DNA from 3 places in the Photorhabdus sp. RM323S genome. Region 1 is predicted to be linked to each of the others. Evidence: predicted binding sites of a transcription regulator. Region 1 holds the regulator's gene; each other region holds the start of a gene.

Evidence for each region. Region 1 encodes PurR, which represses purine synthesis genes. Its sites were predicted from a motif close to CANGCAAACGTTTGCNTG; they were not measured.
Region 2: purE (5-(carboxyamino)imidazole ribonucleotide mutase) is a predicted target of PurR. The motif match lies at 4,554-4,571, and genes of this name have one in related genera.
Region 3: cvpA (colicin V production protein) is a predicted target of PurR. The motif match lies at 4,421-4,438, and genes of this name have one in related genera.

Annotation. Positions count from the first base shown of each region.
Region 1 is NZ_JBHFKZ010000048.1:24,718-32,679, forward strand. It holds gene anmK (anhydro-N-acetylmuramic acid kinase) at 1-302, opposite strand, end outside; gene ACGF7G_RS17110 (glycine zipper 2TM domain-containing protein) at 647-1,117, shown strand; gene slyA (transcriptional regulator SlyA) at 1,205-1,636, opposite strand; gene ACGF7G_RS17120 (DUF1289 domain-containing protein) at 2,196-2,435, opposite strand; gene gloA (lactoylglutathione lyase) at 2,608-3,021, shown strand; gene rnt (ribonuclease T) at 3,021-3,677, shown strand; gene ACGF7G_RS17135 (Grx4 family monothiol glutaredoxin) at 3,792-4,139, opposite strand; partial or broken gene ACGF7G_RS17140 (hypothetical protein) at 4,290-4,412, shown strand; gene purR (HTH-type transcriptional repressor PurR) at 4,907-5,932, shown strand; gene punR (DNA-binding transcriptional activator PunR) at 5,939-6,847, opposite strand; gene punC (purine nucleoside transporter PunC) at 6,994-7,962, shown strand, end outside.
Region 2 is NZ_JBHFKZ010000011.1:85,947-93,908, forward strand. It holds gene serS (serine--tRNA ligase) at 272-1,540, shown strand; gene ACGF7G_RS07710 (hypothetical protein) at 1,736-1,882, opposite strand; gene ACGF7G_RS07715 (riboflavin synthase subunit alpha) at 2,151-2,774, shown strand; gene purK (5-(carboxyamino)imidazole ribonucleotide synthase) at 2,877-3,944, opposite strand; gene purE (5-(carboxyamino)imidazole ribonucleotide mutase) at 3,941-4,471, opposite strand; gene lpxH (UDP-2,3-diacylglucosamine diphosphatase) at 4,620-5,342, opposite strand; gene ppiB (peptidylprolyl isomerase B) at 5,353-5,847, opposite strand; gene cysS (cysteine--tRNA ligase) at 6,117-7,502, shown strand; gene ybcJ (ribosome-associated protein YbcJ) at 7,573-7,785, opposite strand; gene folD (bifunctional methylenetetrahydrofolate dehydrogenase/methenyltetrahydrofolate cyclohydrolase FolD) at 7,785-7,962, opposite strand, start outside.
Region 3 is NZ_JBHFKZ010000012.1:24,073-32,034, reverse strand. It holds gene truA (tRNA pseudouridine(38-40) synthase TruA) at 1-548, shown strand, start outside; gene ACGF7G_RS07915 (DedA family protein) at 594-1,283, shown strand; gene accD (acetyl-CoA carboxylase, carboxyltransferase subunit beta) at 1,385-2,329, shown strand; gene folC (bifunctional tetrahydrofolate synthase/dihydrofolate synthase) at 2,322-3,623, shown strand; gene dedD (cell division protein DedD) at 3,613-4,290, shown strand; gene cvpA (colicin V production protein) at 4,493-4,999, shown strand; gene purF (amidophosphoribosyltransferase) at 5,014-6,531, shown strand; gene ACGF7G_RS07885 (UbiX family flavin prenyltransferase) at 6,579-7,163, shown strand; gene ACGF7G_RS07880 (TIGR01777 family oxidoreductase) at 7,144-7,962, opposite strand, start outside.

The sequences.
Region 1 (7,962 bases):
ACGGTCTGCCCATGACATCCCACTGCAATGATATCGCTTGTCGTTAACCCAGTTTTAGTGAGTAAACCTTGTACAGCCTCAGCGAATAAAGAACCCAGTTCATAATCTAACCGGCCTATCGCAGATAATGTCGTTTGTTGCCCCTGACAAACTGCAAGAATTTTTTGCTTGAGTTCATATGGAAATGGATGTGAATAACTGGCTTGTTGAGCAACAACTTTATCGCTGATTGCTGCAAGCACCACATCAACCCCATCCAGACTTGTACCCGACATAACACCAATATAACGACCTGACTTCATAACCATTAATTTGCCTTCCCGCTTAGAATCTGTCTTGATAAAATCAGAAATCACGCCAATAACTATAAAGCGCGGTGGTTTTAGCTGTATATGGTTAATAGGAAAACAAAGGAATAAAACCTAAGTTTTGGAAACAACTTCACAAAAATGTGGAATTTTTCATTAATAGCTATTTCTTTTAAAAATCTCTATTGACGTTTAATATATGTTTAGCACTAGATTGCTAATGTACCAATTATTCTATCCGAATAAATTTTTTATTACTTGTTGCCAATGCCGGTTGTAGCCTGGTTGCCCATAAGCTATCAGATTTCCGCAGTCAGGCATCAAAATCAGGAGTTACTATGTTTAAGCATTTTTTAGTTAGCGCGGTTGCAGTCGCATCATTATCAGGCTGTGTCAACACCGATTCCCTTTCTGGTGATACCTATACTGCCGGACAAGCTAAACAAGTCCAGACAGTCTCTTACGGTACGATTGTTTCCGTTCGCCCTGTCAATATTCAAGCAGGCAGCAATGAGAATGTATTAGGTGCTATCGGTGGCGCAGTTCTGGGTGGCCTGGTTGGTAATACTATTGGTGGTGGCAGTGGCAACACATTGGCGACTGCCGCAGGTGCAGTTGCTGGTGGTGTTGCAGGCCAAAACATTCAGGGGGCACTCAACACAACTAAAGGTGTAGAACTGGAAATTCGTCGTGACAGCGGTGAAAGCATCATTGTTGTTCAAAAACAAGGCAAAACAGTCTTCAGTAAAGGCCAACGTGTCAGAATCGCAGGCCAAGGCAATAATCTGACGGTTTCACCTCGACAATAAAATAATATAGATAAGAAAACCGTGACTTGATCTTTGTAAGTCGCGGTCTTCTTTCATCTGGTTAGCATTTCATGGATATCGTAATTACTATCTACTCTGTAATTGGATAATATTTTGCTCTAGTTTCTGCACTAAAGTGGAAAGAAAAGCAAGTTCCTCGCGTGAAATACCATCCAGAATCTCATTTCTTGTCGATGCAATAACACCATCTAACTCCCTAATAACCGATGCAGAGTCTTCAGTCAGCTTGATTCTTTTGGCACGACGATCATTGGCACAAGTATGCCGGGTGATAAGTCTTTTTTCCTCAAGCTGATCTAATGTTCTGACTAAAGATGGTTGTTCAATACCGATAGCTTTCGCCAACTGTATCTGAGATTGCTCCTGGGGTAACCGGCTAATATTGTATAACGTTACCCAATGAGTCTGAGTTAATTCCAACGGCTTTAAACGATAGTCAATTAAAGCACGCCAAATACGGACTAACCGTGCCAGATCTGATCCCAATGTAGATTCCAATTGTCCCTCCTTAAATAACTAGCCTACTAAACATAACAGCCAAATTTTTCTAAACCAGGCTAATTAGCCTTAAAAAAATAGATATAACTTCTGTGTAATCACAGTAAACTCTTAGTAACTAACTAATTCAGGTAACTATAACCAAGAACAACTAAACTTAAATTCAATTTAGAACAAAACAATTAACATACAATATTTTTACCACAAAAACTATCAGAAATATGAATACAAACAAATAGAAACCAATAAATATCATTCAATACTTTATTCCAAGTACTATAAGGATAGCTGTCATCTAAATGCTAAGCTATCTATTTTTACATTAATGTTGTTTTTATTTTACATTTATCACACAATCAAACTAAAAATTCCATTTAAAACATGAAGTTATAAAAACACTTAAAATAAAAACCGTTAGCCATCCCGTTAAGCAATAAATAAAAAAATAACAAACAAAACACTGTAAATTATAGTAGAACATTTATAACTTCGCCAAAAATATAACCCTATATAAGTAAATCATTGAATTGTTAACTCTAATAACCTCAAAATTTTCTAATTAAAATAGTGATGGCTGCTCAGGTAGTTCTTCATCTGTCTGATTTTGTGCTCTCACTGAACGTAAATATCTTTGCCGGCACAATCTCAATACTTCACGCTTTTGCCCATCTGACATTTTCATCCAATTAAATCTTTCTTCTCGGCTGCGATAACATCCCAAACAAAAACCCCGCTCATTAGTCTGACAAATTCCTCGACAAGGACTAGGAATAGCAAAGAACTCTAGTTGCTCGACCATCACATCCCGTTCCCTATACAATTCATATACTATATTTAATTATAAACCCAGATGAGAATAAATTATAATTATGGATAAATTGAACTGTAACCGTAAGACACGTTATAGTTAGTGGTTTTTGTGCGACCTGCCGCACAAAAATACTGGTAAAACCATTAAATGAGAGGTAATTATGCGCTTACTCCATACCATGATCCGCGTTGGTGATCTGCAACGCTCCGTTGATTTTTATACTGAAGTATTAGGAATGCGCCTACTGCGCGTCAGTGAGAATACAGAATATAAGTACTCACTCGCCTTCGTTGGCTACACAGATGAAAGCGAAGGGGCGGTAATCGAGTTAACTTATAACTGGGGAGTTGACCATTATGCAATGGGAGATGCCTTTGGTCATATTGCATTAGGTGTCGATGATGTCGCAGCCACTTGCGAATCTATTCGCAAAGCAGGTGGTAACATTACCCGTGAAGCCGGCCCGGTAAAAGGTGGAACAACCATTATTGCTTTCGTTGAAGATCCAGACGGTTACAAAATTGAGCTTATTGAAAACAAAAATGCCAGTAACGCCCTGGGTAACTCAATCTGATGTCTGACAAAAAAGAGCCAAACGTCCTTAGTGGGCGTTTTCGAGGTTATTACCCTGTCGTTATTGATGTTGAAACTGGCGGCTTTAATGCCAAAACAGACGCGTTACTTGAAATTGCCGCCATCACACTGGAGATGGATGATCAAGGTTGGCTGGCACCCAGCGAATCACTTCATTTCCATATTGAGCCATTTGAGGGCGCAAATCTTGAACCAGCAGCCCTGGCGTTTACCGGCATCGATCCATCAAACCCGCTACGTGGAGCAGTAAGCGAGTATGAAGCTCTGCACGCTATTTTTAAAATGGTTCGTAAAGGGATAAAAAATAGTCATTGCAGTCGGGCCATTATCGTTGCGCACAATGCTAACTTTGATCATAGCTTTGTTATGGCTGCCGCAGAACGCGCCAGACTGAAACGGAATCCATTTCATCCCTTTGCGACTTTTGATACGGCGGCTTTAGGTGGCCTGGTATTAGGACAAACGATTTTAGCAAAAGCCTGCGCCACAGCCGGGATCCCATTCGATAATAATCAGGCTCACAGCGCCTTATATGATACTGAGCGTACCGCTGAATTATTCTGTGAAATGGTTAATCGCTGGAAACAACTTGGTGGCTGGCCCTTAGCGACAACAGAAGAAGAAAAAACCGGATAAACTTATAGCTAACTATAAGATTAATACAATCAAATTGAAATTTAAGCAATAACAAAAACCCCCATATATCAACATATGGGGAGATAGCATAATAGCCTGTCGCTAATTTAAAAATTACTCTGTCGCGTTTTCGTCCTGAGAGCGATATTTATCAGCGGCTTCTTTAATTAATGTTTGTAACTCACCACGCTGATACATCTCAATGATAATATCGCATCCACCTACCAACTCACCCTCGACCCAAAGCTGAGGAAAAGTTGGCCAATTAGCATATTTTGGCAATTCTGCACGAATATCTGGATTTTGCAAAATATCTACATAAGCAAAACGTTCACCACATGCAGATAAAGCCTGAACAGCCTGTGCAGAAAAGCCACAATTTGGTAATTTAGGGGAGCCTTTCATATACAGCAGAATCGGGTTCTCTTTAATTTGGCGCTCAATCTTATCAATAGTCGTCATTTTTATTTCCTTTAAACCAACAGTATGTTGATAACCAACATCGTCACAATCTTGGCCGAGAATACCATTTTCTTTCACCAATATGCATCCTGATATTTTTTTATCCTGGAACGGATGGTTTCTTTTTGACTGTTATTTATCGTAGAAGTTATTAAGATAACTAGCAAAAATAGCCACACTAAAGATGCATTAGAACCACATATCTCCGCCGAAACACTGGAATACCGCTATGGCAAACACCATAACACTTCTGCTGTAAACCTGAATAACCTGGGTTAATCACCATCAGTTTGCCTGATGACTATCCGAACTAACATTAAAAGGGCAGATAAGCCATTGACGCTGTCTGCCCGCTAACCTTTCAATATAAAAACCCAATTTTTACATCACCTAATCAATTCAAAACATCAGGCAAAGATCAAGCAAACAGCGGCAAAAATGGCAATCATCACCAACGTGCTCACCGCAGTAAATAAGCCAAGCTTCAAATCGGTATCCATCGCTCCCCCTCAGAGTAGAAGTCTATAACCACAAATACCATTCAGTTAACATAGTTAATTATCCTTACATTAAGGAAAAAACATAAAATAGTGACTACCCTGCATTTTATACCATTGATTATTGCTTTCACTTTTGAGCCAGATCAGACAAAATTCAGGATTTATCGCTAATTTATTGCCAGCGGATACCCTAATGTATAAAGATACTGGCAAACGATTAACAAAGAGTTTTAAATTTAGACCAAAAGGTCAGGAGTCTTTCATCTCATGGCAACGATCAAAGATGTGGCTAAGAACGCTGGCGTTTCAACCACTACTGTATCCCATGTTATTAATAAAACCCGTTTCGTCGCCGAAGATACCAAGGCTGCCGTTTGGGCTGCTATCAAAGAGCTGAGTTATTCACCCAGTGCCGTTGCCCGCAGTCTGAAAGTTAACCATACAAAATCGATCGGATTACTGGCCACGTCCAGCGAAGCTCCCTATTTTGCTGAAGTTATTGAATCCGTTGAAAACAGTTGTTATAGCAAAGGCTATACGCTAATTTTGTGTAACTCACACAATAACATTGATAAACAGAAAGCCTATCTGGCCATGTTGGCACAAAAACGGGTGGATGGATTGCTGGTGATGTGTTCAGAATACCCGGAACAGTTATTAGGAATGTTGGAAGATTATCGCAATATTCCCATGGTCGTCATGGATTGGGGACAAGCCAGAGGTGATTTCATTGATACTATTATTGATAACGCATTCCACGGCGGTTATCTGGCTGGTCGCTATCTTATTGAGCGTGGTCATCGTGATATTGGTGCGATCCCTGGTCCCCTGGCACGAAACACCGGTGGTGGCCGTCATCAGGGGTTCTTGAAAGCATTAAAAGAAGCCAGCATTCCAATCAGAGAAGAGTGGATTGTTCAGGGGGATTTTGAACCAGAATCGGGCTACAAAGCCATGCATCAAATTCTAAATCAAAAACAGCGTCCGACGGCGGTCTTCTGTGGTGGTGATGTTATGGCAATGGGGGCTATTTGTGCTGCTGATGAATTAGGATTACGCATCCCACAGGATATTTCTGTGATCGGTTACGATAATATACGCAACGCCCGTTATTTCTCTCCGGCATTGACAACTATCCATCAGCCAAAAGAACGTCTGGGACAAATGGCGTTTTCTATGTTGCTAGACAGAATAGTCAGTAAACGTGAAGATGCTCAAACTATTGAAGTACATCCACGTTTGGTTGAACGGCGTTCTGTCACCGATGGCCCATTTATCGACTATCGCCGTTAATCCTCCCTATTCATCCTGAAGCCATTCAGCATTAAGAGTTTCACTATCGCCGAGATAGCCAAGAAGCCAACTTAATGCCGGAGAATGGCTATTTTGCACCCATGTTAAACAACATGGGCTATCAGGCAAAGGCTGCTCTAATGCCAATGCTTCCAGTTTCTTCTGCCGGATCAGCGGCATTGCCCTATGCTTAGGCACCATCCCCACACATAACCCCTCATTCAGACAAGCCAGACCAGATTCCCAATCAGGGACCACCAGCCTGCGCTGATTATCCAAAGTCCAAGTGTCACGCTTCGGTAAATTGCGGGATGTATCTTCAAGACACAAACTTGAATAAGGTCGCATTTGATCATCAGTCAGTAGACCGGTCAGTTGAGTCAGAGCATGACCGGTGCTGACGACACACAGCCAAGACATAAATCCCATATCCCGAAAATTGAACCTTTCCCCTACCGGAGCGACACGGGTAGCACCAATTGCAACATCAACCCGACCATCCACCAGCGCGTCCCATACACCATTAAAGACTTCCTGATGAATAAACAGCTCTATATCAGGAAAATGGTGATAAAAATCAAGAATAAGTTGACGACTGCGTTCTGGTTTAACAACCCGGTCAATAGCAATGCTGAATTGTCCTCTCCAGCCATTTGCAACCTGCTGGCACTGATGACGAGTGTCATTCATTTTTTTGATAACAATGCGGGCCTCTTTGATAAAAATAGTGCCTGACTCTGTCAATTCCACATCCCGATGACGACGTTCAAACAACGGGACGGCAAGCCACTCCTCCAGTTGTCTTACGGTATAACTGATTGCCGAGGGGACACGGTGAAGTTCCGATGCAGCGGCACTAAAACTTCCCGTTCTGACAACTGCATCCACAACTTCAAGTGAATATTCTGACCACATAATTTTACCTTTCAGTTTTTTTCACAGCATTATCCAAATATTACCGTTTCACAAGTAAAAATCACGACATATAGAATATACACAAATTTTCTTATCTACCTACACAGCAAGTTGTTTCAATCATGACATCCAAAGAGAGTAATCAAATGAAAAACTCAAGTCAGTTCATGTTCTACCTTGCAGGCTTGAGTATGCTGGGTTATCTGGCTATTGATATGTATCTGCCAGCATTCGGTTCTATGCAACAAGAATTGGGCACATCGGCGGGAGCAATTAGTGCCAGTCTAAGTATCTTTCTTGCAGGTTTTGCCTTTGCTCAACTTTTGTGGGGACCTCTTTCAGATCGCTTTGGCAGAAAGCCTATTATCATCGCTGGGTTATCAATGTTTTCTGTTAGCTGTCTGGGTATGCTTTGGATAACAGATGCCACACAACTTTTAGTTTTGCGTTTTATCCAAGCCATAGGTGTTTGTTCAGCTGCGGTTTCATGGCAAGCATTAGTTATTGATCGTTATGACGCCAACCAGACTAAACGCGTTTTTGCCACACTCATGCCCCTGGTCGCACTTTCCCCTGCCCTGGCGCCTTTGATGGGTGCCTGGCTGTTACAACATGGCGGCTGGCGTATCATTTTCCTGGTATTACTGGCAATTACGTTATTACTGCTGCTGCCTACTCTGTTCCTGCAAGAAAACCGCAAAAAAAACAGTGAGACTGAAACGCAGAAAAGCCATGTATCTTTCCTTACGATACTAAAATCGCCGATGTTTAGTGGCAACGTCCTGATATTTGCATCATGTAGCGCTGGTTTTTTCGCCTGGCTAACAGGTTCACCTTTTATTCTCGCTAATATGGGCTATAGCCCAAACGATATCGGTTTGAGTTATGTACCACAAACATTAGCCTTTATGGCCGGTGGTTATGGATGCCGCAGTATTTTGACCAAAATAAGAAGTCAAATTGTTTTCCCTTATCTGTTGGTTGGCTATGCTGTCAGCATGATTGTGCTATATTTAATCGCAAAATTCAGCGAGCCGACCATGTTGACGATTCTGGTCCCTTTCTGCTTTATGGCCGCGATGAATGGTGCTTCATATCCCATTGCAGTCGCTAAT
Region 2 (7,962 bases), on a different contig from region 1:
AGCTTACCGATCGACATCTATTCAAATGGTGTTTAAATAAATCGGTAAATTCATTTAATAACTGCCCCCGAAAAACATGGAGTGGGAAAACACCTTTAATTAAGATAGACAACTACCTACACAGTTATTGCTGTGAATAAGCAGTGAAAAACGATGCAAAGCGTATACTCCTATAAGGCATAAACTCACACATTCTCGTTTGTGTTGACAACTATAGGAAAATTGACAAATATGAATGCTCTGTCTACCTATAAATGCCCGAGGAATAATCGTGTTAGATATTAAACTCATTCGAGAAAAACCCGAATTTATCCAACAAATCTGCAATAACAGAGGTCTTGATTTCGATGTCTCCCAAATAATTGCCCTAGACCATCGTAAAAGGAAAATCCAGCAAGAGCTGGAATTATTACGAGCAGAGTCAAAAAAACTTGCACAAAATCTTGCAAAATTACCTGATACAGAAAGAGATGCAGGCATTATTCGTGGTAAGCAGTTAAAGTATGAAATCTCTATTTTAGAAAATATTTTTGAGAAAGTTGCTTCCGAATATAATAACCTCGTTATACGGTTACCCAATCTGTATTCCGACGACACTCCCATTGGGAAGACCGAAGACCACAATGTTGAATTCAAAGTCTATGGCGAAACACCAAAATTCAATTTTGAGCCATTAGATCATATAAAAATAGGTGCCAGAATAGGAATGGATTTTGAAGCCGGTACACGAATAGGAGGTGCAGGGTTCCCATTACTACGCGGAAATTTAGCACGTTTAGAAACCGCCTTGATGCGATTCGTGCTAGATCAAGCTATCGAAAATGGATTCGAACAAGTCAGTGTTCCATTGATGGCGAAAGCTGAAATAATGCAAGGTTTGGGCTTTAACCCCAGGCGGAACGAAGAAGGAAATGAATTATTTCCTCTTGAAAATGATGGTTTATACATGATAGGTACAGCAGAGATCCCCCTGATTGGACAATTCTCAGATTGTATACTGCCAGAATCAATATTACCTATTCGTATGACCGCTCTGTCCCCTTGTTTTAGACGTGAAGGTGCAAGTGGCCGAAGAGATGCTGGCCTATATAGAAATAAAATGTTTCACAAAGTAGAGCTCGTAAGCATCGTCGAACCAGAGACATCTTCAGCCATGTTAGAGCAACTTCTTGAATTTGAAATTGAGATTTTTAAACAGCTTGGTTTGTATTTTAGAGTCATAAAAATATGCTCTGGAGACTTAGGCGCTCCTGCATACAAAAAATATGATCTGGAAGCTTGGATGTTAGGTAGAGGTGGCTCAGATAGTTGGGGATGGGGGGAGCTAACAAGTTGTAGCAACTGTACTGATTATCAAGCCCGACGCTTGAAAATACGCTACAAAAATTGTGACGGAAATATAACATTTCCCCATACTTTGAATGCAACCGGAATAACGACTCGTGCCATTATACCTATATTGGAGCAAAACCAACTAGAAAATGGTCAAATTCAAATTCCTAAAGTATTACTAAAGTATATAAATAGCGAGTATTTATAAATTAATCTACCTCGCATAAAAAAACCATTTATGCCGTAGGAAATCAATATGAATATCCTGCGGTAATTTTTTAAACTCAGTCCCAGATTTTTCGTTACACAATCTGAGATCTAAGTTTAGATAGTTAATATCGTAACTATTCAATGAGTTATTCTTAATAGCATGATTCATAAAATTTTCTCTTAAATGAATATCTTAATTAGAGCTAAAAATAGGAATAATACCATTGTTATGAAACCAGGACAGAACAATTCCAGCCTCATTCGTTTTATAGATAAGAGACAATTCTTTAATTCGCTCATCAATGAAAACTCTTCCTTGAGCAAATGGTGTATGTGCCATTATTGATATCCTATTCATCTTACAAAAATCAATCAACTCTAATTCCTGTAAATATGGATGGATTTCAGATTGAATTTCGTCAATTCGCAATCCTGCATGATAAATTTCTGACAAATGATGTATAGGGCAGACTCGACTAATAAATATATAAAAAATTGATAAAATAAGTCGTGAAAACACCATTAATAACTCTTTACCAGAAATATATTTCAAGATAACATAAAAGTTATTATTCAATGGTTTTTTTATTTAATAAAATGGGGTAATTATGTATACTGGAATTGTGCAAGGAAAAGAAACCGTATTATCTCTTGATAAAAGAAATGGATTTAGCACATTGACCATAAGTAATATTAACCATTTCTTTGACGATGTTTCTGTGGGTGCGAGTGTCGCTATTAATGGCACATGCTTGACTGTGACACAATTTAAAAATGATATTGTTTCTTTTGATATTTCAGATTTTACTGCTGACGTGACCACATTAAAATTTTTAGGCATGGGAGATAAAGTTAATATTGAAAGATCACATCAAATACATAAAGAAAATGGTGGGCATAGTCTGTATGGGCATATTGAAGGCGTAGCAAAAGTCGTTGATTTTATCGAAACTGGAGAAACCTATCGATTAATTATTAGCATTCCTGAAAATAATATCAAATATTTTTTCCATAAAGGTTTTATCGGTCTTCATGGTTGTAGTTTAACAATAAATGGCATAAATGAAGAAAATAAAACCATAGAATTGAATTTAATTCCGGAAACATTAAGAGCAACTAATCTTAGTGATATTAAAATTGGCGATTTACTGAATTATGAAATAGATCAAACAACGAGAGCTATTGTAGATACGCTAGCCAGAGCGATTAATGCTAATAAATTAACACAATAATCAAAGGAATATGAAATAATTCGGAACGAGTGGGAATGTGGAGCGGTAAACTATTTTATTTCCGCTTCCACATTTAACTCCGGGCTATTAGCTGATAAACAGCTAATTTAATTTTTCTTGTATCCACTCCAGACCACTCTGATATTCAGATGGCAGCATTGGGATTAGTTTTCGCAACGTATCTTTTAATTCGTTTTTATCTGAATGAGAAAGATTAAGGTGACCGACTTTACGCGCTGGACGAACTTCTTTCTCATACCAATGCAAGTGTACTAATGGCAAACTGAGCCATTGATTATTTACATCTGTACCGATCAAATTGACCATGACTGATGGTGCGGTAACTTCTGGTTGAGGCATAGGTAAATCCAGAATAGCGCGGAGATGTAATTCGAACTGGCTGATGGAAGCGCCGTTCTGAGTCCAGTGACCACTGTTATGAACCCGTGGTGCCAGTTCATTAATCAGTAAATGATCATCGACGATAAAACACTCCATTGCCATTACGCCGACATATTTCAACTTATGCATAATGGCTGACAACATGTTCTGAGCCTGCTGTTGTAAATGGCAGTTTTCCTGAGGAAAGGCAATACTGGCCCGCAAGATACCATCTTGATGCAGATTGTGAGTCAATGGATAGAACACACAATCACCTCTTTCATTGCGTGCACCGACCAATGAAACTTCACCAGAGAAAGGAATCGCTTGTTCGGCAATACATTCACCATAAATATCGGTTGGTAACGCTGTTTCATCTCCGGGGCGGATGCGCCATTGCCCGCGGCCATCATAACCGCCGATACGGCGTTTAACGATAACGAAGTTACCGAGTTCTGCGAATAGCTGCGGCCATTGGCGGATATCAGACAGTAATTGCCACGGAGCAGTTGCGAGCCCAAGACTATCTATTAATTGCTTTTGTGGCAGACGATCTGCCAGGCGGGGAAAAATATCCCGATTAGCGAAAGCCTTATGGCGGGCGAGTTCCTGGGTAAGGGCAGTTTCCGGCCAGCGCTCAATTTCGGCGGTGATAACACTATTTTGGTAAGGAACAGCTTCGGGTTCTGCATCCAGGCCAACCGGATAAACCGTGATACCTAAAGGCTCACCTGCCTGACGTAACATCCGGCCGAGCTGACCGTTACCTAATACACAAACTGGCTTCATGCTTCCTCCCGTGGATCGGGATTATCGAGTACATCCTGAGTTTGTGTTTCACGCCAGTAGGTAAGGCGTTTCAGTAAATCTTTATCATGACGAGCCAGAATCTGTGTTGCCAGCAAGGCTGCATTTGCCGCGCCTGCTTTTCCAATCGCTAGTGTGCCGACGGGAATACCTTTTGGCATCTGTACGATTGAGTAGAGGCTGTCTACACCATTAAGTGCTGCACTTTGTACGGGTACGCCCAGAACCGGGACCAGCGTTTTAGCTGCCAGCATTCCGGGTAAATGGGCTGCACCACCTGCGCCAGCGATAATGACATCAAAACCATTTTGTTCAGCTTGTTCGGCAAAACTGAATAGTTTATCTGGTGTACGGTGGGCAGAAACAATTTCAACATGAAAGGGGACATCAAGGGCGGTGAGAATATCTGCCGCGTGCTGCATAGTAGCCCAGTCGCTTTTGGACCCCATGACGATTGCAATTTTGGCGTTGTGTTGAGTTGTTCCTGCTGAATCAGGCCGGGCAATCATAAATCAAATGCTCCTGTGTTTTAACGTCCACCAGAACGAAAATAGCGCTTTAAGACCGCGGATCATATCATGGTCGCAAGCTAAGGAAAACGATTGCGTTGCTTTATGCTTTGATTGTACTACCTGGATGTGAGTGTTCTCCCATCGATCAGAATAGGAAAAAGATAAGATCGATTGATTTGTCTGTGACTTTGAACATTGAACCTTGATGGTGCCATGCACCAAGTACACCACGGTAGACGATTTTGTTATGCAGAAGAGTTTTATGTACAGCTGGGCGGTGAGTATGTCCATGAATCATCCAGTCAGCTTGATACTGCTCAACAACATCAATAACGGCTTGCTGGTTGACATCCATAATTGCTTCGGATTTTCTGCTGTTGATAGATTGGCTGTTTGCCCGCATTTTTTCGGCGATTTTCTGACGGATAAACAGGGGTAATAATAAAAACAGGCGCTGGATCCACGGGGTATGAACCCGTTTACGATATTGCTGATAACCTTTGTCATCAGTACACAAAGTATCTCCGTGTAGGATAAGCACCCGCTTACCATACAGTTCCAATACCTTTTCTTGTGGTAGCAATATGATCCCACTTTCTTTAGCAAAGCGGGAACCGATTAGAAAATCACGGTTGCCATGAATAAAATAACAGGTAACACCTTGTTGTTTCAGTGTTTTTAATGCAACGGCAATTTCACTGTGAAGAGGATTATCATCATCATCACCAATCCAGTAATCGAACAGATCACCAAGAATATAGAGACTATCCGCCTGACTAGCATCCTCACGCAGAAAACGCAGAAAACCGGCAGTGATTGCCGGCTCGTGTTCGCTGAGATGTAAATCTGCGATAAAAAGTGTGCACATACGTGGTGAATTACTCGCTGACAGTCACTTTCTCAATGATAACGTCTTCGCGTGGTACGTCTTGGTGCATACCGCTGCGGCCGGTAGATACGCCTTTGATTTTATCAACAACATCCATACCATCGACTACTTCTGCAAATACACAGTAACCCCAGCCATCAGGGCGTTCAGAACGGAAGTTCAGGAAATCATTATCAACGACATTGATGAAAAACTGTGCAGTTGCTGAATGTGGATCATTGGTACGTGCCATAGCCAGAGTACCACGGTTGTTTTTCAGACCGTTATTGGCTTCGTTTTTGATAGCCTCGTCAGTCGATTTTTGTTTCATACCAGGTTCAAACCCACCACCTTGAATCATGAAACCGTTAATAACACGGTGGAAGATAGTGTTATCGTAGAAGCTATTGCGGCAGTAGTTCAAGAAATTTTCAACAGTTACAGGAGCTTTGTCGGCGAAAGTATTAATTACGATATCGCCAAAATTGGTATGGAAAGTCACCATAATTGAAATCCTAATAATAGTTTTGATTAACCCGGTTTAGGGCATTTGGACCAGGCGGCTTTTATATCACATCTACCATAATGAGTCAGTACCTATTAATTTCAGTAAGCTATATTGACCGCCAACCTTGCAAAGCGCTTAATATCAGGTTTCAATATCTTATTGGACTATGCCATATCGAGTATTTATTTATGAGATAAGGGCATAAATCCAGAATTATCAATTCGTTATTTTTAATCACACGTACAGTGAATTTACGGAAAATCCCGATGCTAAAAATTTTCAATACCCTCAGTCGTCAGAAAGAAGAATTTAAGCCAATCCATCCAGGGAAAGTAGGGATGTACGTGTGTGGTATCACGATTTATGACCTGTGCCATATTGGTCACGGCAGAACATTTGTTTCCTTTGATGTGGTTGCCCGTTACCTGCGTTATCTGGGATACGATTTGACCTACGTGCGCAATGTGACCGATGTTGATGACAAAATCATTAAACGTGCAGCGGAAAACCATGAAAGTTGTGATGATCTGACCAGCCGTATGCTGGCAGAAATGCATAAGGATTTTGATACGTTGAATATTTTACGTCCTGACTTGGAGCCACGCGCGACGCGTCATATCCCAGAGATTATTGAACTGACAGAATCGTTGATAAAGCGTGATTATGCTTACGTGGCAGATAATGGTGATGTCATGTTTTCCGTCGAAAGTGATCCGGATTACGGATCACTTTCCCGTCAGGATCTCAGCCAGTTACAGGCAGGTGCACGAGTAGAAGTGGCCGATGTCAAGCGTAACCCAATGGATTTCGTATTGTGGAAAATGTCTAAGCCGGGTGAACCAAGCTGGGAATCGCCGTGGGGAGCTGGTCGTCCTGGCTGGCATATTGAATGTTCTGCCATGAACAACAAACAGTTGGGCAATCATTTTGATATCCATGGTGGCGGTGCTGATCTAATGTTTCCGCATCATGAAAATGAAATTGCTCAGTCTACCTGTGCCCATGATGGCCCGTATGTGAATTATTGGATGCACTCTGGAATGGTGATGGTGGATAAAGAGAAGATGTCCAAATCGCTGAACAACTTCTTTACTATCCGTGACGTACTGGAATATTACGATGCAGAGACGGTACGTTACTTCCTGCTGTCAGGCCATTATCGCAGCCAGCTTAACTACACTGAAGAGAACCTGAAACAGGCGCGCACTGCGCTTGAACGTCTATATACTTCTCTGCGTGGCACGGATGCTTCTGTACAACCGGCAGGGGGTGAAGTGTTTGAAGTACGTTTCAATGAAGCAATGAATGATGATTTCAATACGCCAGAGGCTTATTCGGTTTTGTTTGATATAGCGCGTGAAATCAACCGATTGAAATCAGAAAATATGGTTGCGGCGAATGGCCTGGCGGCTGAGTTACGTAAACTGGCAGGCATTTTAGGCTTGTTGGAACAAGAGCCGGAACAATTTCTGCATAGTGGCGTTCAAGATGATGATGAAGAAATTACCAAAATTGAAGCTCTGATTAAGCAGCGTAATGATGCCCGTAAAAACAAAGATTGGGCGTTGGCAGATTCTGCCCGTAATCAGTTGAATGAAATAGGAATTGAGCTGGAAGACGGCCCGCAGGGAACGAGTTGGCGTCGTAAGTAAGCTAGATATATTTTGAGTCACTGAACTGACTTTATAAAATAGGCTCCCTTTTGGGGGGAGCCTATTTTAGTTATTCTTTGATGCAAACAGAGTCACCGTTGAAGGTAACAACTTGTCCGGCAATAATTTTGCAGCGTTTGCGCGTTTCTGTCTGACCATTGACTTCAATCAGACCTTCAGCAATAACTGCTTTGGCGGCTGCACCGCTTTCACTCCATCCTTGAAACTTCAGCAGAGCACACAGCTCCACATGAGGATGGCCTTCTAAATGAAAAATTTCCATTAACAACCTTCAGTTTTTTCCACGTTGTGGTATTCCTCGCAGGCTTGCAAGGTATTTTGGATAAGCGTGGCTACTGTCATTGGACCAACACCCCCTGGAACAGGCGAAATCCAGCTTGCCCGCTCTGATGCAGTTTCAAAATCAACATCCCCAATGACCTTACCGTCTTCCAGACGG
Region 3 (7,962 bases), on a different contig from region 1:
CGCCGGATATTGCTGTTCGTTGGGTGAAAGCCGTGGATGAGGATTTCCATGCTCGTTTCAGCGCGACTGCCCGGCGGTATCGTTATATTATTTTTAATCATCGTTATCGTCCGGCAGTACTGGCAAGTGGCGTGACACATTTTCATTATCCATTGGATGAAAAACGGATGCATCAGGCCGCGCAGTGTTTGCTGGGGGAAAATGATTTTACCTCTTTCCGTGCGGTTCAGTGCCAATCCAAAACACCCTGGCGTAATGTGATGCATATTAATGTCAACCGTTACGGGCATTATGTTGTGATGGATATTAAAGCCAACGCTTTTGTGCATCATATGGTGCGTAATATTGTCGGTAGTTTGATGGAAATTGGTTGTGGGAATCAGGATATTAACTGGATGGCTCAATTGCTTGCTGTAAAAGACCGGACGAAAGCCGCTGCGACGGCGAAAGCGGCAGGATTATATCTGGTGGCCGTTGATTACCCTGCACAGTTTGATTTGCCGGGACCGGTTATGGGGCCTCTGTTTCTGGCCGATGATCTGATTTAACATTTTGGTTGCCGACAAGGATGGTTGGGTATAACGGGGAATATTATGGAATATCTATCACATTTCGTTGATTTTGCTAAATTTATTATTGATTTTATTCTCCATGTTGACATTCATTTAGCCAAACTTGTCGCAGAATATGGTCATTGGGTGTATGGCATTCTGTTCCTGATTCTGTTTTGTGAAACAGGATTAGTGGTTACGCCATTTCTGCCGGGAGATTCTCTGCTATTTGTTGCGGGTGCTTTAGCGGCGTTGGATTCAAATGATCTGAATGTGCATATCATGGTGGTGTTGATGATTATTGCGGCCATTATTGGCGATGCGGTGAACTATGCTATTGGCCGTGTCTTTGGCGAAAGATTATTTTCCAATCCGGATTCGAAAATTTTCCGCCGGAGTTATCTGGATAAAACACATGAGTTTTATGAAAAACATGGTGGGAAAGCCATTATTTTAGCGCGATTTGTACCAATTATCAGAACATTTGCACCATTCGTTGCAGGCATGGGGAAAATGTCTTATCGTCATTTTGCTGCTTATAACGTGATTGGCGCACTGGTTTGGGTACTATTATTCACCTATGCTGGTTATATATTCGGTGATATGTCAATGGTACAACAGAATTTGAAACTATTGATTGTTGCTATCATCTTTATCTCAATCCTGCCCGGAGTGATTGAAATCTGGCGTCACCGCCGTGCGGTGATGAAACAGAAAACCAATAACCCGTAACAGGTTTGAGCAGTTTTTTATCCACACTGTAATAGCATTGTGGTTTAATGGCACACATAACAAAACTGGCATAAGCCAGATTCAGACGGAAAGATCATTCAATGAGCTGGATTGAAAAAATTCTTAATAAAAGCAACATTACCCAAACTCGTAAGGCAAATATCCCAGAGGGAGTTTGGACTAAATGTGATAGTTGCAGTCAGGTGCTCTACCGTGCTGAGTTAGAGCGCAATCTTGAGGTTTGCCCTAAATGTGATCATCACATGCGTATTTCGGCGCGTACCCGGTTGGAGACTCTTCTTGATGAAGGGATGAAAACTGAATTAGGGGAGGAGTTAGAGCCAAAAGATATTCTGAAATTCCGTGATTCTAAAAAGTATAAAGACCGTATATCGGCAGCACAAAAGCAAACTGAAGAGAAAGATGCACTGATCGTGATGAAAGGCACGTTGAGTGGTATGCCGGTTGTTGTTGCTGCTTTTGAATTTGCGTTTATGGGTGGCTCAATGGCTTCGGTTGTTGGTGCCCGTTTTGTTCGCGCGGTAGAACAGGCACTGGAAGACAATTGTCCTCTGGTCTGTTTTTCTTCCAGTGGCGGTGCCCGTATGCAAGAAGCGCTGATGTCACTGATGCAGATGGCGAAAACCAGTGCTGCTTTGGCAAAAATGCAGGAACGGGGTTTGCCTTATATCTCTGTGATGACTGACCCGACAATGGGCGGTGTTTCAGCGAGTTTGGCAATGTTAGGTGATATCAATATTGCTGAACCGAAGGCATTGATTGGTTTTGCCGGTCCACGTGTTATTGAGCAGACAGTACGCGAGAAATTGCCGCCAGGTTTCCAACGCAGTGAGTTTTTGCTGGAAAAGGGGGCGATTGACATGATTGTTCGTCGTCCTGAAATACGAGACACACTTGCCAGTTTGCTTGCTAAACTGACTCATCAGCCGCAGCCCGGTACTAAACCCGTTGTTGCTGAATTTGTGGCAGAACCCGCTGATGTTGAGGCGGATATTCAAATAAATACCAATAAAGAAGATGTCTGATACTTTACAAATTCTTCAAGCCACGTCGTCACTGACGACGTGGCTTTCCTACCTTGAAAACCTGCATACTAAAGCCATTGATATGGGGCTTGAGCGTGTAGGTAAACTCGCTCGAACCTTGGATCTGGTTAATCCTGCACCTAAGGTGATAACTGTATCCGGCACTAATGGTAAAGGCACCACCTGTTGCACTATCGAATCTGTTCTGCTGGCGGCTGGGCTGAGAGTGGGTGTTTACAGCTCTCCGCATCTTGTACGTTATACTGAAAGAGTTCGTATTCAGGGTAAAGAGTTACCTGAACAGGAATTCTGTCGTGTATTTGCGGACATTGAATCCCGTCGTGGTGGTATTTCACTGACTTATTTTGAATATGGCACATTAGCGGCTCTGCAATTGTTTAAACAAGCTGGCTTGGATGTGGTCATCTTAGAAGTTGGCTTAGGTGGGCGGCTGGATGCGACTAATATTGTGGATGCCGATATTGCAGCCGTTACCAGTATTGCACTCGATCACATTGACTGGTTAGGAGCTGATCGCGAACATATTGGTCGTGAGAAAGCGGGTATTTTCCGCAAAGATCGTTTTGCCGTGGTTGGTGAACCGGATATGCCATCTTCTATTGCGGAAGTCGCGGATGAATTAGGGGCCAGGTTGTTCCGCTGTGGTATTGACTGGCGCTTTTCTCAACAGGGGAAAGATTGGTACTGGCAATCTGATGATATGCTATTTAGTAATCTGCCTTTGCCAAATGTTCCTCTGATGAATGCCGCAACCGCAATGGGTGTTATTTGTTGCCTGTTACGACAAGGTGGTAAAGTTGGTCAGGCTATTAATGAAAATGCTATCCATCAGGGGCTGAAAAATGCGCAGCTGCCTGGGCGTTTCCAAATAATTCATGAAAAAAAGCCATTGTTGATCCTGGACGTGGCGCATAACCCACATGCAGCGGCTTATCTGGTACAGAAATTAGCCCTGTTGCCCCGTCAACCGGGCAGCAAAATTCTTGGTGTAGTGGGTATGCTTGGTGATAAAGATATTGCCGGCACACTGGCTTGCCTGTCACAGCAAATTAATGAGTGGTATTGCGCTCCGTTGACTGAACTGCGTGGTGCAGATGCACAGGCATTGGTTGAGCATCTTAAACAGCCACGGGTATTTACTGATGTGGAAAGTGCCTGGTATCAGGCAATGGCAGATGCTGATGACCAAGATATTGTTGTCGTTTGTGGTTCATTCCACACAGTGGCGCATGTCATGGAGGCTCTGGACAGGGAGAAGCGAAGTGGCAAGTAAATTTCAAAATCGTTTGGTCGGCACAATTGTATTGGTCGCACTGGGTGTTATTGTGCTGCCAGCATTGTTGGATGGCAACAAGAAATATAACGAAGATAAGTTTGCATCAATTCCCCTGGTTCCGAAGCCTGGGGATGAGCAAGAAATTGAATCTATTCCTCTCCTTAATTCGCCAATATTATCAATGCCTCTGGAAGATGAGACAGAGGCATTGCTGCCGGAAACACTGGAGCAGCCGGAAATACCCTTGATGACAGTTCCGTCGTCACCCGCACCGATAACGCCTCCTGCTGTTCAGCCAGAAGTCAAACTTCAACCACAGATTAAGCCTGAACAAAAACTGGACGTTAAGCAGCCAGTACCGACTAAACCAGAGATTAAACCGGGGCCGAAGCCTGAAATTAAATCCGTTGAAAAAGCGCCGCAAGGGCAAGCATATATCGTACAACTGGGTGCTTTGAAAAACGCTGGAAAGGTGGATGAAATCGTTGCCAGACTGCGGTTGTCGGGTTATCAGGTCTATACGGTACCTTCATCTCCGGTGAATGGGCAGTTAACCCGAATATATGTCGGTCCGAATGTTTCTAAACAACAACTCGACTCGGCGTTATCAGAACTGAAAAATCTGACAGGATTACAAGGGCAAGTAAGAAGCTATAGACCGTAATAAAGCTGACGATGCCTATGTGACGAATAGGATAATTGTGATGAAATTAAGTAGTAAATATTAAGTGACCGCGGCGATAATGAGTTTCCTATATCGCCGCTAACTATTTTCAGTAGAATAGGAAATCTGCTACGCAAACGTTTTCGTTTTCTGTTAGAATGCGCCTGAAACGGATGCCGAGCGTCTATTTTGGAATTAAAACATGGTTTGGATTGATTACGTTATTATTGCCATTATTGGCTTCTCGGCATTGGTTAGCCTGATTCGTGGGTTTATTCGTGAGGCGTTGTCACTGGTCACCTGGGGATGTGCTTTCTTTGTAGCAAGCCACTTCTACTCTTACTTAGCGGTCTATTTTACCCGTTTTGAAGATGAACTGGTGCGTAACGGAATCGCCATTGCGCTTCTATTTATTGCGACTTTGATTGTCGGTTCCGTGGTGAACTATGTGATAGGTTCTCTTGTGCAACGGACTGGATTGTCTGGTACTGATCGGGTACTTGGGGTCTGCTTTGGGGCATTGCGTGGTGTGCTGATTGTCGCTGCTATTCTGTTTTTTCTGGATACATTCACACCATTGCCGCAAAGTGATGACTGGAAGCAATCACAATTGATCCCACAATTCAGTCATATCATCAGGTGGTTCTTTGACTACCTGCAAAATGCGTCAAGTTTCCTGCCGGAGAAATATACCTCTCCGCTTGGCTGATGAGGAAAAACTACATGTGCGGTATTGTTGGTATCGTCGGTTTTACACCGGTTAACCAGTCGATTTATGATGCGTTGACGGTGCTTCAGCACCGTGGGCAAGATGCTGCTGGCATTGCTACTATTGATGGTAACAATGGGTTTCGTTTACGCAAAGCCAACGGCTTAGTGAGAGATGTGTTTGAAACCCGGCATATGCTACGTTTACAGGGAACGATTGGGATTGGTCATGTTCGCTATCCGACGGCGGGCAGCTCCAGTGCATCGGAAGCCCAGCCGTTTTATGTTAACTCTCCATTTGGTATTACATTGACACACAATGGTAATTTGACGAATGCGCATGAATTAAAAAGAATGTTGTTTGAAAATGCCCGTCGCCATGTGAATACCACGTCAGATTCCGAGATTTTGCTCAATGTTTTTGCTAATGAATTGGATCGTTTCCAGTATTATCCGTTGGAACCTGACAATATTTTTGCTGCGATAGCGGCAATGCATAAACAGGTTCGTGGCGCTTATGCCTGTATTGCGATGATTATCGGTCATGGGTTAGTTGCTTTCCGTGATCCGCACGGCATTCGTCCGTTGGTGTTAGGCAAGCGTACTCTGAATGATGGCCGTAATGAATATATGGTCGCTTCTGAAAGTGTTGCATTGGATACGTTGGGTTTTGAATTCCTGCGAGATGTTGCATCGGGTGAAGCGGTTTATATCACTGAGAAGGGCCAGTTATTTACCCGCCAGTGCGCTGAAAATCCTTCTTTGACTCCTTGTTTGTTTGAATTTGTCTATTTTGCCCGTCCAGACTCCTTTATTGATAAAGTTTCGGTTTATAACGCCCGTGTGCGGATGGGGCATAAGCTGGGGACGAAAATTGCCCATGAGTGGGAAGATCTGCATATTGATGTGGTTATTCCTATTCCTGAAACTTCCTGCGATATTGCTCTGGAAATTGCCCGTATACTGGGTAAACCCTACCGTCAGGGGTTTGTGAAAAACCGTTATGTTGGCCGGACATTTATTATGCCGGGTCAACAGGAGCGCCGAAAATCAGTCCGCCGTAAACTGAATGCCAATCGTGCCGAGTTCCGCGATAAAAATGTGCTGCTGGTGGATGATTCTATTGTTCGCGGTACAACATCAGAACAAATTGTTGAAATGGCTCGTGAAGCGGGAGCGAAGAGGGTTTATTTTGCTTCAGCGGCCCCGGAAGTGCGTTTCCCAAATGTTTATGGCATTGATATGCCAAATGCAAATGAATTGATCGCTCATGGACGTGAAGTTGATGAAATTCGCCAGCTCATTGGTGCAGATGCGTTGATATTCCAGGATTTGACAGATCTGATTGATGCCGTTCGTGAAGAAAACCCGGATATTGAAGAGTTTGAATGTTCAGTATTCAATGGCATTTATGTTACCAAAGACATTGACCAGACTTATCTCTATTATCTGGAAAATCTGCGTAAAGATGATGAAATGACATTGAATAATCAGAACGAAATCGAAGATCTGGATATCTATAATGAAGGTTGATGACCTTCGGATTTAAAATCGCTGTCCAGTGTCAGCTCGAGGAAAAAATGAAAAGATTGATCGTGGGGCTTACAGGGGCAAGTGGGGCTGTTTATGGCGTCAGGCTACTGCAAGTTTTACAGCCAGTTGAAGGCGTAGAAACACATCTGGTCATCAGTCAGTCCGCTCGCCAGACACTGGCGCTTGAAACAGATTATAGTTTACGGGATGTGCAGGCGCTGGCTGATGTTGTGTATGACAACAGAGATATAGCCGCTGCTATCTCTTCCGGTTCGTTCAAAACTTCGGGTATGGTCGTTTTGCCATGTTCAATGAAAACCCTTTCAGGGATTGTTCACAGCTATACCGATGGATTAGTGACCAGAGCGGCAGATGTTGTATTGAAAGAAGGCCGTAAGTTGGTGCTTGGTGTGAGAGAAACGCCATTGCATTTAGGGCATCTCAGGTTGATGACTCAGGCGGCCGAAATAGGTGCGGTGATTATGCCGCCAGTGCCTGCATTTTATCATCGGCCTGAACAGATTCAGGATATTATTGACCAAACGGTTAATCGGGTGCTCGATCAGTTTGATATCGAGCTACCTCATGATCTGTTTACCCGTTGGCAAGGCGCTAAAGGTGTTGAGATTTAGTGTTTAGCAGGTCTTCAAAAGCTTCCTTTAGCTGAAAATAGCGGAAGCCAAAACCTGCTTGTTCCAGTTTATGCGGTATTGCCTGCTGTCCTCCTAGTACCAGTGCCGCAGCTTCTCCCATGAATAATTTCAGCACAAAAGCCGGTATGCGGATAATTGCAGGGCGGTTCAATACTTCTCCGAGTGTTGCGGCAAACTGATCATTGTGTACCGGATAAGGGGCGGTGATATTAAAAGGACCGCTCAAACCGGGCGTCATCAACAGGTAATAGATGGCATTCACCATATCATCAATATGGATCCAGGGCAGATACTGCTTTCCGCTACCCATAGGTCCACCCAGCCCAAGACGGAAAAGTGGTAACATTTTTTTCAGTGCTCCGCCGTTTTTTGCCAATACAACGCCGGTACGCAAAAAACAAACACGGGTTTTATCACTGGCAGCTTGTAACGCAAGTTGTTCCCACCGTTTACAGAGTTGATGAGTAAATTCATCATTGGGTGGCTCATGTTCTGTCACAACTGCCTGATTTTGATCGCCGTAATAGCCCACCGCAGAGCCGGAAATAAATACTTCTGGTGGTGTCTGACTGGCATTAATTAACTTGCTGAGTTGTTCTGTTAGTGTCCAGCGGCTTTGGCACAGCTTTTCTTTTTGCGCTGAAGTCCACGGTTTATTTGCTATGGGTTCGCCAGCAAGATTAATAACGGCATCAAAATCATTGAGGTCCGTTTTATCTTTCAAAGTGGTCCAGCATTCAGCTTGTTTACTGAACAGAGAGTACACTTTTTGCGGTGA